3 regions of the Massilia sp. IC2-476 genome follow, and region 2 is predicted to be linked to each of the others. Evidence: predicted binding sites of a transcription regulator. Region 2 holds the regulator's gene; each other region holds the start of a gene.

Region 1 (5,403 bases), on a different contig from region 2:
CTGGATCAGCACCGTGGCCGGCGAGCGCGCGTACAGCAGCACGGTCTGGCGCAGGCGCTCCATCGCGCCGGACTCGCCGCGCAGGTCGTTCAGGCCGCGGCGCACGCGGCGTCCTTCGGGTGCGGGGCCGCGGCGAGCCCGGCCCGCTTCCAGCCGGGTCAGGCGCGCCGTCTCGAGCGCGTCGTCGAAGGCCTGGCGGATCGAGGCCGCCGAGTACAGGAACACGCCGGTCAGGCCGGCTTCCTCGGCCAGGTCGGTGATCAGGCCGGCGCCGACGATGACCTCGATGCCGGCCGCCTTCAGTTCGTTGATGCCGGCGCGCGCGTCCTCTTCGGTCACGTAGGTGCGCTGGACGATGTCGATGCCGAAGGTGTCGGCGAACTCGGCCAGTTCGCGCAGGGATTCCTGGTAGGTGATGACGGCGATGCGCGTCGAGACGCGGCGCGCGCGCGCCAGCGCCTGCATCACGTCGAAGCCGCTGGCCTTGGCCACCACCACCGGCACCGAGATGCGGCCCTTGAGGTAGGCGGCGTTGGAGCCGGCCGCGATCACCACATCGCAATGCTCGGTCGCGAGCCGCTCGCGCAGGCTGCGCGCCGCTTCGTCGAAGCCCAGGTGCAGCGGCTCGATCGACGCCAGGTGGTCGTATTCGAGGGTGATGTCGCGGAACAGGTCGGACAGGCGCGACACCGAGACGGTCCAGATGACGGGCTTGTCGGCGCTGTCGGCAGGGCTGCCTGCGCTCTTGCGTGGGGCGTAACTCATGTTTCAAGTGTAGCCGATTCCATGCCCGCTGTTTCAGCCTGGAACACCATCGCCGTCAGTTCCGCGTAAGGCAGCGTAAGAATGAGGTAAGGGCGCGCCCGTAGGATGGACCCAGCCCTGAATAACAGGCATCACCAGAATAGATAACCGGAGACACAATTGGATCAAGACGTTGTACATCGGGTCAAGTCCGACCCCAACTATCGCAAGCTGGTCACGAAGCGCTCGCGCTTCGGCTGGATTCTCACCTGGAGCATGATGGTCGTGTATTACGGCTTCACGCTGCTCTGCGCCTTCGACAAGGAATTTATGGGCAGCCGTTTCGGCGACGGCGTCATGACCTGGGGCATTCCGCTGGGCCTGTTCGTCATCCTGTTCACCGTGGTCGTCACCGCCATCTACGTGCGCCGCGCCAACGGCGAATACGACGAGCTGACCGAGGCCATCAAGGCCAAGGCAGCCTCCTCGCGCCAGGAGGCCGCATGAAGACCCGTGCCCTGAGCTTCCTTTCCCTGCTGGCCCTGAGTGGCGCCGCATGGGCCGCGCCCGACCTCGGCCAGGCCACCAAGCAGGCCACCAACTGGACCGCGATCAGCATGTTCGCGATCTTCGTCGTGCTGACCCTGTTCATCACCAAATGGGCCGCGGCCAAGACCCGCTCGGCCTCCGACTTCTACACCGCCGGCGGCGGTATCTCGGGCTTCCAGAACGGCCTGGCGATCGCCGGTGACTTCATGTCGGCGGCCTCCTTCCTCGGCATTTCCGCCGCCGTGTTCCTGGACGGCTTCGATGGCCTGATTTACGCGATCGGCTTCCTGGTCGGCTGGCCGGTGATCACCTTCCTGATGGCCGAGCGCCTGCGCAACCTGGGCCGCTTCACCTTTGCCGACGTCGCCGCCTACCGCTTCCACCAGAAGCCGATCCGCGTGTTCGCGGCCTCCGGCACCCTGGTCGTGGTCGCGTTTTACCTGATCGCGCAGATGGTCGGCGCCGGCCAGCTGATCAAGCTGCTCTTCGGCCTGGAATACTGGATCGCGGTCGTCATCGTCGGCGTGCTGATGATGGTCTACGTGCTGTTCGGCGGCATGACCGCGACCACCTGGGTGCAGATCATCAAGGCCGTCATGCTGCTGGCAGGCGCGTCCTTCATGGCCTTCTCGGTGCTGGCGCAGTACAACTTCAGCCCTGAAAAGCTGTTCGCGACCGCGACCGAAGTGCACGCCAAGGGCGACTCGATCATGGGCCCGGGCGGCTTCCTGAAAGACCCGATCTCGGCAGTCTCCTTCGGCATGGCGCTGATGTTCGGCACCGCCGGCCTGCCGCACATCCTGATGCGCTTCTTCACCGTCCCGAGCGCGAAAGAAGCCCGCAAGTCGGTGCTGTGGGCCACCACCTGGATCGGCTACTTCTACATCCTCACCTTCATCATCGGCTTCGGCGCGATCGTGCTGGTCGGGACCAACCCGGACTTCAAGGACGCGGCAGGCAAGCTCCTCGGCGGTAACAACATGGCGGCGGTGCACCTGGCCAAGGCCGTGGGCGGCGACATCTTCCTGGGCTTCATCTCGGCGGTGGCCTTCGCGACCATCCTGGCGGTGGTGGCCGGCCTGACCCTGTCGGGCGCCTCGGCCGTGTCGCACGACCTGTACGCCACCGTGTTCAAGAAGGGCAATGCCAACAGCGCCGACGAACTGAAGGTCTCGAAGATCACCACCATCGCGCTGGGCGTCATCGCCGTGCTGCTGGGGATTGCCTTCGAGAAGCAGAACGTCGCCTTCATGGTGTCGCTGGCCTTCGCGATCGCGGCTTCGGCCAACTTCCCGGTGCTGTTCATGTCGGTGCTGTGGAAGGATTGCACCACCCGCGGCGCCACCGTGGGCGGCTTCCTGGGCCTGGCCACCGCCGTGATCCTGACCCTGGTGTCGAAGTCGGTGTGGGTCGACGTGCTCGGCAACGCCGCGCCGATCTTCCCCTACACCTCGCCGGCGATCTTCTCCATGGCCGTGGGCTTCTTCGGCATCTGGTTCTTCTCGGTGACCGACAAGAGCCCGCGCGCAGCGATCGACAAGGCCGGCTTCGAAGCGCAGGAAGTGCGTTCGGAAACCGGCATCGGCGCCGCCGCAGCGTCCGGCCACTAAGCCTTCCGGCTCTGCCAGAACCCCGCTGCGGCGGGGTTTTTTTATTGCTACAATGTTTCATTTGCGTTTCAGATTGCGTTTCAGTGAAACATTTGATTGGGTCCTACACCCGCTAAGTACCTGATTTTTCGCAGGAACAAGACTGGCACGTCCCTTGCATTGGTAATCCGCATTCGACCAACGCATCATTGAAAGGTTAAGCATGACTCATCACTCCGCCGGCGCCGCGTTCCGCAAAGCCGTCCAGGAAGAATCCCCGCTGCAGGTCATCGGCGCGATCAACGCCAACCACGCGCTGCTGGCCAAGCGCGCCGGCTACCGCGCCATCTACCTGTCGGGCGGCGGCGTCGCCGCCGGTTCGCTGGGCCTGCCGGACCTGGGCATCTCGAGCCTGGAAGACGTCCTGATCGACGTGCGCCGCATCACCGACGTCTGCGACCTGCCGCTGCTGGTCGACATCGACACCGGTTTCGGCGCATCGGCCTTCAACGTGGCGCGCACCGTGCGCTCGCTCATCAAGGCCGGCGCCGCCGCCTGCCACATCGAAGACCAGGTCGGCGCCAAGCGTTGCGGCCACCGCCCGGGCAAGGAAATCGTCAGCAAGGACGAGATGGTCGACCGCGTCAAGGCGGCCGCCGACGCGCGTACCGACGATGACTTCGTGATCATGGCCCGCACCGACGCGCTGGCCGTGGAAGGCCTGGACGCTGCCATCGAGCGCGCCGTCGCCTGCGTGGAAGCGGGCGCCGACATGATCTTCCCGGAAGCGATGACCAGCCTGGAGATGTACAAACAGTTCGCCGACGCCGTCAAGGTGCCGGTGCTGGCCAACATCACCGAGTTCGGCTCGACCCCGCTGTTCACGCTCGACGAACTGCGCAGTGCGAATGTCAGCATCGCCCTGTATCCGCTGTCGGCCTTCCGCGCCATGAACAAGGCAGCCGAGAACGTCTACAACGCGATCCGCCGCGACGGCACCCAGAAGAACGTGCTGGACACGATGCAGACCCGTGCGGAACTGTACGACCGCATCGACTATCACAGCTACGAGCAGAAGCTCGACGCGCTGTTCGCCCAGAAGAAAACCAAATAAATCACCTCGAGAACACAGGAGATCCACGCATGAGCACCCAGAACAACGAGACCCCAACGTTCAAGCCGAAGAAGTCGGTGGCCCTGTCCGGCGTCGCCGCCGGCAATACCGCGCTCTGCTCGGTGGGCAAGTCCGGCAACGATCTGCACTACCGCGGCTATGACATCCTGGACGTCGCCACCACCTGCGAATTCGAAGAGATCGCCTACCTGCTGGTGCACGGCAAGCTGCCGACGAGCGCTGAACTGAAGGGCTACAAGGCCAAGCTGAAGTCCTTGCGCGGGCTGCCGCAAGCCGTCAAGAGCGCGCTGGAAGCGCTGCCGGCCGGCGCCCACCCGATGGACGTGATGCGCACCGGGGTATCCGTGCTGGGCTGCACGCTGCCGGAAAAGGACGACCACAACATCCCGGGCGCGCGCGATATCGCCGACCGCCTGATGGCGTCCTTCGGTTCGATGCTGCTGTACTGGTACCACTTCAGTCATAGTGGCAAGCGCATCGACGTCGAGACCGACGACGACTCGATCGGCGGCCACTTCCTGCACCTGCTGCACGGCGAAAAGCCACGCGAGTCCTGGGTGCGCGCGATGCACACCTCGCTGATCCTGTACGCGGAACACGAGTTCAACGCCTCGACCTTTACCTCCCGCGTGATCGCCGGTACCGGCTCGGACATCCACTCGGCCATCACCGGCGCAATCGGTGCGCTGCGCGGTCCGAAACATGGCGGTGCGAACGAAGTGGCGCTGGACATCCAGAAGCGCTATGAGAATGCCGACGAAGCCGAAGCGGACATCCGCAACCGCGTCGCCAACAAGGAAGTCGTGATCGGTTTCGGCCACCCGGTGTACACCATCAGCGACCCGCGTAACGTCGTGATCAAGGAAGTGGCGCGCACACTGTCGCAGGAAGCCGGCTCCATGAAGATGTTCGACATCGCCGAGCGCCTGGAGTCGGTGATGTGGGAAGTCAAGAAGATGTTCCCGAACCTGGACTGGTTCTCGGCCGTGTCCTACCACATGATGGGCGTGCCGACCGCCATGTTCACGCCGCTGTTCGTCATCTCGCGTACCTCCGGCTGGGCCGCGCACATCATCGAGCAGCGCATCGACAACAAGATCATCCGCCCGAGCGCGAACTATGTGGGTCCGGAGGATCTGCAGTTTGTGCCGATTGGGGATCGGAAGTAAGCTTAGTACACGCGGCCCCAAGACCGTCGTACCGGCGAAGGCCGGTACCCAAGTTTGGTTGCGGTGCCACTCACGCGAAATTGGATCCCGGCCTTCGCCGGGATGACGGTTTTCAGGGTGGCTAACCAATCAGGCGTATCGAGTATACCGAGCCTTAATCGAGATTCATCATGATGAACACCAACCACCGCAAACCCCTCCCAGGCACCTCGCTGGA
Region 2 (5,403 bases):
CCACGTGCGCGACGTCATGCGCAGCGGCGAGGCCATCCCCGCCGTCTCGCCCGACACGCCGCTCACGCGCGCACTGCTGGAAATCAGCCAGAAGGGCATGGGCATGACCGCCGTCGTCGACGAAGAGCGCCGCCCGGTCGGCGTGTTCACCGACGGCGACCTGCGCCGCCTGATCGAGCGCGTGACCGACTTTTCCAATATCACGATCCGCGACGTGATGCACGCCAATCCGCGCCGCATCCATCCGGAGCAGCTGGCGGTCGACGCCGTCGCCGTCATGGAAGAATTCCGCATCAACCAGATGCTGGTGGTGGATGGCGAAGACCGCCTGGTCGGCGCGCTCCACATCCACGACCTGACCCGCGCCAAGGTGATTTGATGACGCCGCTCGAATACATGCAGCGCGCGGCGCGCGTGAAGGTAATGATCTTCGACGTCGACGGCGTGCTCACCGACGGCAGCCTCACCTACGGCCCGGACGGCGAAGTCACCAAGACTTTCAATGTGCTCGACGGCCTCGGCATCCAGCTGCTGAACAAGACCGGCGTGAAGACCGCCATCATCAGCGCGCGCAAATCGCCGATCGTGGTCAAGCGTGCGGCCGATCTCGGCATCTCGCACGTCTACCAGGGCATCCACGACAAGCGCGTCGGCTTCGCCGAACTGCTGCAGGCCACCGGCGTCACGCCGGAAGAATGCGGCTATATCGGCGACGACGTGATCGACCTGCCGCTGTTCACCCGCGTGGGCTTTGCCGTCACCGTGCCCTCCGGCCACCCGGAAGTGCAGCATCGCGCCCATTACGTGACGAAGAACGCGGGCGGCCGCGGCGCCGTGCGCGAGGTCTGCGACCTGGTGATGCGCGCCCAGGGCACCTATGAACAGGCGCTCGCGCCTTATTTTGCATAAGCATGGTCACTTACAAGCGCACCGCCCACCGCTGGAAGCTCCTGGCGATCATGATGATCGCAACCTTCTGCGCCGTCGGCAGCTTCTGGCTGGTGCAGGTGATGGAGCGCGAGGACGGCGACGCCCGCTTCGGCGGCCCGCCGGATGAACCCGACTACATCGTCGAGAACTTCTCCTTCGTGCGCATGACGGAGCAGGGCAAGCCGAGCTACGTGGTGTCCGGCAAGCGCCTGGCGCACGTGCCGCAGGGCGACGTGTCGCGCGTCGAGAGCCCGGTGATGGAAGGCGTGACGCCGGGGCGCCCGCGCATGACCATCGTCGCCAACCGCGCCGAGATCTACCACGGCGAGCACCGCGTCGAACTGCTCGGCAAGGTCGACATCCAGCGTCCGGCCACACCGACCAGCGAAGCACTGCGTGTGCGCACCGAGGCCCTGACCGTGCTGCCCGACGAGGAAATCCTCAAGACCGCGAAGCCGGTCGACATGCAGCTGGGCGCCTCCACCGTGGTCGGCACCGGCATGGTCGCCAACAACGCGACCCAGAAGCTGCACCTCGCCAGCCGCGGCCAGATCGTCTATCCGCCACGTGCGCGCCAATAAGCACGGCGCCGCCAACCCAGGACAAGCAATATGAAAAAAATTATCGCAGCCGCACTTCTCAGCCTGATCGCCTTCGGCGCCTCGGCCGAGCGTGCCGATTCGCTCAAGCAGGCCGTGATCAACTTCGACACTCTCGATGTCGACGAGGTCACCCAGACCCGCATCCTGACCGGCAACGTCGTGCTCACGCGCGGCACGCTGGTGCTGAAGTCCGACCGCGCCCTGGTCAAGGAAACGCCGGAAGGCTACATGAGCGTGACCCTCACCGCCAACAACGGCAAGATTGCGACCTTCCGCCAGAAGCGCGATGGCGGTCCCGACCTGTGGGTCGAGGGCCAGGCCCAGCGCATCGAGTACGACGAGCGCGCCGAGCTGGTGAAGCTGTTCTCCAACGCCGAAGTGCGCGAGCTGGAGAACGGCCGCATGACCAATGAAATCCAGGGGCCCTTCATCTCCTACGACAACCGGCGCGAAGTGGCGACCGTGCGCAACGACGCCAGCGGCGCCAGCAAGGTCGGCGGCGGCCGCGGCACCCTGATCCTGGCGCCCAAGCGCACCACCAGCGAAGGCGCCAAGCAATGACGGCCACCATGACGGCAGGCACGCCGGCCACGGCGCTTGATACCTGCAGCACCCTGGTGGTCAAGGGCCTGCAGAAGAGCTACGGCAAGCGCCTGGTGGTGCGCGACGTGTCGCTGCAGGTGGACTGCGGCGAAGTGGTCGGCCTGCTGGGTCCCAACGGCGCCGGCAAGACCACCTCCTTCTACATGATCGTCGGCCTGGTGCCGTCGGACGCCGGCACCATCGACATCAACGGCACCGACATCTCGAACCTGCCGATCCACCGGCGCGCGGTGCTGGGCCTGTCCTACCTGCCGCAGGAAGCCTCGGTGTTCCGCCGGCTGACGGTGGAAGAGAACATCCGCGCCGTGCTGGAACTGCAGCGCGTGGACGGCAAGCCGCTCTCGAAGGACCAGATCAACGAGCGCCTCGACACCCTGCTAGCCGAACTGCAGATCGAGAAGCTGCGCGAGAACCCGGCGCTGTCGCTGTCGGGCGGCGAGCGGCGCCGCGTGGAGATCGCGCGCGCACTGGCGACCAATCCGCGCTTCGTGCTGCTCGACGAACCCTTCGCCGGCGTGGACCCGATCGCGGTGATCGAGATCCAGCGCATCGTGCGCTTCCTGAAAGAGCGCAACATCGGCGTCCTGATCACCGACCACAACGTGCGCGAGACCCTCGGCATCTGCGACCGCGCCTACATCATCAACCAGGGCGCCGTGCTGGCATCCGGCCGCCCCGACGACATCATCGCCAACGAATCGGTGCGCCGCGTGTATCTGGGCGAGCACTTCAGAATGTAACGATGAAGCAGAGTCTCCAGCTACGCACTTCGCAGCACCTGGCGCTGACGCCGCAACTGCAGCAGTCGATCCGCCTGCTGCAGCTGTCCACGCTCGAACTGCACCAGGAGATCGAGCAGATCCTGCACGACAATCCGCTGCTGGAGCGGCTCGACGACCCGCTCGACCGCTCGGTGCGGCTGCTGGCCGACGGCGCCATCAACAACGCGCCGGCGAACGGCGAGGCGCCCGCCCCGGGACAGGAAGCGCAGGAGGGCGCGAAGCCGGAAGGCGAGAGCATGGAGGACGGCGCCGACAGTGGGGGCGGCGAGGCCGACGCCGACTGGGGCGGTGAAGGCGGCGGCGCACGCAGCGGCGACGACGAGGACGGCCGCCCGCAACTGGAAGCCGACGGCATCACGCTGCGCGAACACCTGGCCGAACAGATCCGCCTGACCGGCTGCAGCGCGCGCGACCGGGCCCTGGCCGAGCTGGTGATCGACGCCCTCGACGACAACGGCTACCTGGAAGAGCCGCTCGACGAGATCCACGCGCGCCTGCCGGGCGAGCTGGACATCGAGATGGACGAACTGCGCTGCGCGCTGGCGCTGGTGCAGAGCCTCGACCCGATCGGCGTCGGCGCGCGCAGCGCGGCCGAATGCCTGGCGCTGCAGATCCGCCGCATGGCGGGCGTGCCGCTGGTGACGCGGCGCCTGGCCCTGCAGATCGTCGAGGGTTACCTGAGCTGGTTCGCGCAGCGCGAATACAGCAAGCTGAAAAAGGCGCTCGACTGCGACGACGAAGACCTGCGCGAAGTGCAGGCCGTGGTGCGCCGCTGCAATCCGCACCCGGGTGCGGCCTTCGCATCGAACACCTCGGACTACGTGGTGCCGGACGTGATCGTGCGCCGCGCCAAGAGCGGCTGGGCGGTGGCGCTCAATCCCGACGTGATGCCCAAGCTGCGCGTGAACACGCTGTACGCCAACCTGCTCAAGCAGGGCAGGAGCGAAAGCCAGATGGGCGCGCAGCTGCAGGAAGCCAAGTGGCTGATCAAGAATATGCGCCAGCGCTTCGACACGATCCTGCGTGTCGCAGAGGCAATTGTGGAGCGCCAGCGCAACTTTTTCAGCCACGGCGCGGTTGCCATGCGCCCTCTTGTTTTGCGTGAGATAGCTGATACACTAGGCCTACACGAGAGCACCATCTCTCGTGTAACCACGCAGAAATACATGCTGACCCCGCACGGCATGTTTGAGCTGAAGTACTTCTTCGGAAGCCATGTCGCCACCGAAGCGGGGGGAGAAGCCTCCTCGACGGCGATCCGCGCGCTCATCGCGCAATTGACAGGAGCAGAAGACCCTAGGAATCCTCTATCCGACAGCAAGATCGCGGAGATGCTCGGGGAACAAGGTATGGTCATTGCCCGCCGCACGGTCGCCAAGTACCGTGAAGCGCTCAAGATTCCGCCCGTCAGCCTCCGCAAATCCCTGTAAAGCATCTGCCCACTTCAACCTTGTGGGGCGGGCAGGGCACCTTCCCAAGGAGTGTGTATGAACCTCACCATCAGCGGCCACCACCTCGAAGTCACCCCCGCCATCCGTGAATACGTTCAGAATAAGCTCGAGCGCATCACCCGCCATTTCGACCACGTGATCGACACCCACGTGTTCCTCGCCATCGATAACCTCACTGAAAAAGAAAAACGGCAGAAAGCCGAGATCAACCTCCAGGTATCGGGCAAGATCCTCCACGTCGCAAGCGCTGCACAGGATCTCTACGCGGCCATCGACACCCTGATGGACAGACTGGACAGGCAGGTTCTGAAACACAAATCCATGCTGCAAGACCATAACCACGTGGCGCACAAGCGCCTTCCGGACAACGGAGAAGCCGCCGCCGCGTAATCAACGGGCGACCGCAAACACAGCAAGGGCGTCTGAGGGGACGCCCTTTTTGCATTTGTACGAAGCTGTTACTTTTCGAGGCTTCCGGTTTTACACGGTAGTTCTGTAGAATGCATGTCTTTTCGACCACAGAACACGATCATGACCGACACCGTCCTGACCCGCGTCGCCAATCGCACCGGCGTCATTACGCTCGACCGACCGAAAGCCCTGAATTCCCTGTCGCTCGACATGGTCCGTGCCTTGACCGCGATCCTGCTGCAGTGGAAGGACGACGCGGGCATCGACGCGGTGGTCATCACCAGCACCAGCGAGAAGGCCCTGTGCGCGGGCGGCGACATCCGCTTCTTCCACGAGATGGGCCACGTCGGCCCGACCGGCGGCAGCGCGCTGCTGGAAGACTTCTTCACCGAAGAATACGCACTGAACCACCTGATCCACTTCTATCCGAAGCCCTATATTGCGCTGATGGACGGCGTGGTGATGGGCGGCGGCATGGGCATAGCCCAAGGCGGCCCCGATTGCGGCCTGCGCATCGTGACCGAGCGCACCAAGATGGCCATGCCCGAGGTGAACATCGGCCTGTTCCCGGACGTGGGCGGCAGCCATTTCCTGTCGCATGCGCCGGGCCAGCTGGGTCAGTAC
Region 3 (5,403 bases), on a different contig from region 2:
TACATAAGCCCGCAAGATTCCAAAAGGAATAGATCATTTCACATTAGAATAGTCGGACTAGAACAACATGCCACCGGCCCATCTTCATGCATTCGCCGAACATTCAGTACAACCCCCGCCTCGACCAGCTGCGCTGGCTTGCCGCCACTCTCGTTTTCCTGTTCCATTTTCACCTTGAATACCGCGGCGCGGGCGGCGCCGGCCTGACCGGAGGCTGGACGGCGCTGATCACGGAAGGGCATACCGGCGTCGGCTTGTTCTTCACGCTGTCCGGTTTCCTGTTCATGCAGATCGCCCTGCACCAGCATGGGGCCGGGCGCGAGATCGTCTACCGTGACTTCCTGCGCAACCGCGTGCTGCGCATCCTGCCGCTTTACCTCGTCATCTATCTGCTGGCGACCTCGATCGGTCGCGACAAGTTCCAGCCGCAAGACCTGCTGTATCTCTTCGTCTCGAACCTCGGGCTGGCCCCGACCTCGGGAACGGTGATCACGGGCGCAGCCTGGACCATTTCGCTGGAATTCCTGTTTTATATGGTCTTCCCTTTCCTGGCCCGTTTTACGCTCGAGCGCGGCATCGCCTACCTGGGCGGCTGGCTGGTCCTGATGGCCTTCTTCAAGGTAGCGGCCTTCACCGTCAACGACAACAGCACGCTGATGTACTTCAGCACCTGGGTCGGCCGCTTCGACCAGTTCCTGATCGGCATGGCCGCGGCCATGCTCTACGGGCGCTGGCAGGCGTCGCTGGCGCGCTTCGCGCCCGTTTTGCTTGTGGCCAGCATCGCGCTGGTGATGTGGGACACGGCCCTAATGCACCGTATCGCGCCTTTCGGCGCCACGCCGAAATCCGGCTTCTGGGTCTACTGGTCGATGATCGAGAGCCTGGGGTGGGCCGCGCTGATCCTGGCCTGGGTGTCGTTCGCTCCACGCCTGCCGGGACCGATCGAACGCGCGCTCAGCCAGGGCGGCAAGGTGAGTTTTTCCTTCTATCTGCTGCACATGGCCTTGCTGCACATCATGGCCGTGCGCTTCCGCCTGATCGCGCCGACGGGCACGCCCCTGGTGGACGCCGCCATCATGTTTGCAGTGTGCTACGCCGGCACTTGGGCGCTGGCGACGCTTTGCTACCACATCGTTGAAGAACCTTTCCTGCGCATGCGACGTAGTTATGGGGCCGGACGCACCATGCCGGTAGCCTCGGTTTCGTAGGGTGGGCGGATTCTCCGCCCACGCGGTGATACGCGGCAGCAAGATCGTCGAGCACGTGATCGGAACCGATAACAATCGCCGCGTGGGCGGGAGACCCGCCCACCCTACCGCGATACGCGGCCGCACACATTTTCGGCTATCATGTCCGGCATTCTTGAACAGATAAACGACGAACGATGGAGTACCTGACCCAGGCCGGCCACAACATGCTCGATTACGGATGGCGTATCCTGTACGTCTCCATGATCCTGTGCGTGCTCGAGCTGATCATCGGCTGGAACAAGTACTCGCTCAAGTCGCGGCTGCGGGGCGCCATGCTGTGGACCGTCTACATCGTCATCACGGTCGCTTTCCTCACCGCGTTCACCAGCTTCTGGGGCAAGCTCGGCATCCAGCCCCTGGTCAGCATCACCCTGAGCGAATACTTCGCTTCCGAAAACAAGGTCCTCACCGTACTGGGCTGGATCGTGGCGCCGCTGCTGTCCCTCCTCGTCAGCGATTTCTTCTATTACTGGTTCCACCGCGCCCAGCATACCTGGAAGTTCCTGTGGGTCTTCCACGCCGAACACCACGCGATCCGCGAAATGAGCGCGTGGAACAGCAATCACCACTGGACCGAAGAGATCTTCCGCATCCCCTTCATGATCATCCCGATGAGCCTGCTGGTCAGGGTCGATCCGGGCTTCGTGCCGGTGCTGGCCTGGCTGCTGCTGGGCGCCCAGGGGCAGTACATCCACTCGCACACCAAGCTGTCGCTGGGGCCGCTGCGCTATATCGTGGCCGACAACCGCTTCCACCGCATCCACCACTCGGTCGAGAAGCATCATTGGAACCGCAACTTCGGCTCCTTCTCGTCGTTCTGGGACCTGGTGTTCCGCACCGCCCACTTCCCGAAGCGCAACGAGTGGCCGGACACCGGGCTGGACGAGTACGACGAAGCACAGAACGTGCGCGAATACCTGTTCCGCCCGTTTCAAAAATTGCGCAGCAAACCCTGATCATCGCGTGTCGGAATTCTTTACATGGCGGAACCGAAGAGTTCAATCAAGAAATACTAAATGTTTGATTTGCAATAGTATTGCTTTACTGGCATGAAAATTGCATTTGCGAAAGCATCTACTTTAACAGAGGTGTTTTTGTGAAAAAGCTGACCACTGCCTTCGTTGCACTCTTCATGACCGCTGCCGCCGGTAGCGCCGCTGCCGTGACGATCACGCCGGCACCAATGACCTTCACCACCAATAGCGACACCGCAGCCCAGTGGAAGCTCGCCACTGGAGCCCGCAACGACGTTCTGGTCGACTTCCGCATCAGCTACACCGGCGTATTGGGCGACAACGACTTCGCCTCCTTCTGGTTCGGCAAGACCGATGGCCCGAACATCGGCCTGAAGGCCAACTGCGGCAATGCTTCCTGCAGCAATGACCTGTTTGCGCGCATGTACGGTACCGGCCTCGAGACCTCCGCCTATCTCGCCAACACCGACATGGTGGCGCAGACCGGCTCGTATCACGTGTTCGGCCGCCTGTACAAGTCGGAAGCCAAGGGCGACTACGACCGCTTCGCCATCTGGCTCAATCCGACCGCGGATGAAATGACGAAATTCATTACGCCGGATGCGATCGCCAAGGGCGATACCGGGCTGACGTCGTTCACCAACTTCGGCATCCGCACCGTCAACCTGAATGACGTGAGCGTCCGCTTCGAGAACGTGAGCATCAATGCCGTTCCAGAGCCGGGCACGCTGTCGCTGTTGGGCCTGGCTCTTGCAGGGATAGGCGCACTGGGCCGCCGGCGCAAGGCCTGAGCTGCGCACCAGGCCAGGTAGGCGTCGGTCTCGTCCCACGGGCCGGACACGAAGCTATTGATGCCTCCCACCCGGCGAGTGTCGACATTCCTTACATCGCCATGCATTCGGCATACGCGAATTTACCTGCCTTCACTCTGTAACTCATGGTATGGCACGGCGTTTGCATACCCGTAGTAGCTACACCACGATAACCAAAGGGGATTTCCATGAATAAACTTCGAATGGCGCTCGCCAGCCTTGCATTCGGCCTCCTCGCGCAATCGGCGCACGCCAGTGTGATCACAGTACCGAACCAGACTCTGACTACCAATGCCAATCCAGCAGCAACGTTCAATTTCCTTTCTCCCGCCCGGAACGACATCCTGATCGAATTTACTGTCAGTTACGATGGGACGCTCGGAAACAACGATTTCGCAGTCTTTTATTTCGGTAACAGCGACGGACCGAACATCGGGCTCAAGGCGAATTGCGACAGCAGCTGCAACAACGACCTGTTCGTTCGCATGAACGGATCGAACTGGCTACCGCAGAACTACGTGAATCCTTCCGATATCGCTCCGCTGCCTGCCACCTACACCTTGTTCGGGCGCCTGTCCAAGCTGGGAACGAGCAACAACTACAACCGCTTCGACCTTTGGCTGAACCCTACCGCCCAGGAAAAAGCCTCCCTGACCGGTTCGGATGCATTCGCATCCGGCAACAGCGGATTCAACGCCTTTTCCAGCTTCGGCATCCGTACCGCCAACCTCAATGACATCACGGTGAATTTCACCAACATCACGGTCACTGACGTGCCGGAGCCGGGATCGTTATCGCTGCTGGGACTGGCGGCTGCCGGCATGGTGGCGATGCGTCGGCGTGGGGCGCGCAAGGCCGCCTGACCCTGGCGCGAAGCTTGGCGAAATCGCCACGGTGGCATGCCGACTGGCAAGTTCAGCATGCCATGCCCGCTCCGGTCGCGGTAAAATGTCCGGATGACTTCCCCGACTTTCACCCACCTCCGCGTCCACTCCGAATACTCGATCGTCGATGGCCTCGTGCGCATCGACGACATCGTCGGAGCCGCGGCGAAGGACCAGCAGCCGGCGCTGGCCGTGACCGACCTGGCCAACATGTTCTGCCTGGTGCGTTTCTACAAGGCGGCGCGCGGGAAGGGGATCAAGCCGATCGTCGGGGTCGATGCCTGGATCACCAATGACGAGAACCGCGACAAGCCGTCGCGCCTCCTGATCCTGGCAAAGAACCGCACCGGCTACCTGCAGCTGTGCGACCTGCTGTCGAAAGCCTGGCTCACCAACCAGTACAAGGGCCGCGCCGAGATCCGCGTCGAGTGGCTGGAAGCGCTCGCCACCTCGACATCCACGCTCGAGCCGGACGTGGACCAGGCCAATGCGCTGATCGTGCTGTCGGGCGCCTGTTTCGGCGACGTCGGCCAGGCCATCGACCAGGGCGACATCGAGCGCGCCGAACGGGCGGCGGAACGCTGGGCGCGCATCTTCCCGGGCCACTTCTACATCGAGATCCAGCGCGCGGGCCAAGCAAACCAGGAGCAGGGCGTGCGCCACTCGGTGGCGCTGGCTTCGCGACTGAAGCTGCCGGTGGTGGCGACCCACCCGGTGCAGTTCCTGAACAAGGACGAATTCATCGCCCACGAGGCGCGTACCTGTATCGCCGAGGGCGAGATGCTGGCCAACGCCAAGCGCGTGCGCCGCTTCAACGAAGAGATGTGCTTCAAGTCGCAGGCCGAGATGGCGGAGCTGTTCGCCGACCTGCCGGGCGCGCTCGCCAACTCGGTGGAAATCGCCAAGCGCTGCAACGTCACCCTCACGCTGGGCAAACCGCAGCTGCCGGACTTCCCGACCCCGGACGGCATGAGCATCGACGACTTCCTGGTGGCGGAGACCAAGAAGGGCCTGGAAGAGCGCCTGGTGCAGCTGTATCCGAACGAGGAGCAGCGCGAGAAGGAGCGCCCGCGCTACGAGGCGCGCCTCGAGTTCGAGAACCAGACCATCATCAAGATGAAGTTCCCGGGCTACTTCCTGATCGTGGCGGAGTTCATCCAGTGGGGCAAGAACAACGGCGTGCCGATCGGCCCGGGCCGTGGTTCGGGTGCGGGCTCGCTCGTCGCGTATGCGTTGAAGATCACCGACCTCGATCCGCTGAAATACAACCTGCTGTTCGAGCGCTTCCTGAACCCGGAACGCGTCTCGATGCCCGACTTCGACATCGACTTTTGCCAGGAAAAGCGCGAACTGGTGATCCAGCACGTGAAGGATTTGTATGGCCGCGACGCGGTCTCGCAGATCGCCACCTTCGGCACCATGGCGGCAAAGGGCGCGATCCGCGACGTCGGCCGCGTGCTCGATTTCGGCTACAACTTCTGCG

What was found. The regulator sigma-54, encoded in region 2, starts transcription at its own class of promoters, with help from an activator protein. The targets are predictions, from matches to a motif close to TGGCANGNAANCTGCTTT.
Region 1: a site for sigma-54 is predicted at 3,047-3,064, ahead of prpB (methylisocitrate lyase). Genes of this name have one in related genera too.
Region 3: a site for sigma-54 is predicted at 2,296-2,313, ahead of LK539_RS04180 (PEP-CTERM sorting domain-containing protein). Genes of this name have one in related genera too.

Annotation. Positions count from the first base shown of each region.
Region 1 is NZ_JAJFER010000003.1:20,772-26,174, forward strand. It holds gene prpR (propionate catabolism operon regulatory protein PrpR) at 1-765, opposite strand, end outside; gene LK539_RS09045 (DUF485 domain-containing protein) at 925-1,251, shown strand; gene LK539_RS09050 (cation acetate symporter) at 1,248-2,903, shown strand; gene prpB (methylisocitrate lyase) at 3,106-3,996, shown strand; gene prpC (2-methylcitrate synthase) at 4,026-5,186, shown strand; gene acnD (Fe/S-dependent 2-methylisocitrate dehydratase AcnD) at 5,357-5,403, shown strand, end outside.
Region 2 is NZ_JAJFER010000008.1:47,343-52,745, forward strand. It holds gene LK539_RS19390 (KpsF/GutQ family sugar-phosphate isomerase) at 1-379, shown strand, start outside; gene LK539_RS19395 (HAD family hydrolase) at 379-909, shown strand; gene lptC (LPS export ABC transporter periplasmic protein LptC) at 912-1,511, shown strand; gene lptA (lipopolysaccharide transport periplasmic protein LptA) at 1,542-2,093, shown strand; gene lptB (LPS export ABC transporter ATP-binding protein) at 2,090-2,875, shown strand; gene LK539_RS19415 (RNA polymerase factor sigma-54) at 2,878-4,347, shown strand; gene hpf (ribosome hibernation-promoting factor, HPF/YfiA family) at 4,405-4,758, shown strand; gene LK539_RS19425 (enoyl-CoA hydratase/isomerase family protein) at 4,900-5,403, shown strand, end outside.
Region 3 is NZ_JAJFER010000001.1:928,827-934,229, reverse strand. It holds gene LK539_RS04190 (acyltransferase) at 87-1,208, shown strand; gene LK539_RS04185 (sterol desaturase family protein) at 1,385-2,206, shown strand; gene LK539_RS04180 (PEP-CTERM sorting domain-containing protein) at 2,347-3,015, shown strand; gene LK539_RS04175 (PEP-CTERM sorting domain-containing protein) at 3,225-3,899, shown strand; gene dnaE (DNA polymerase III subunit alpha) at 3,993-5,403, shown strand, end outside.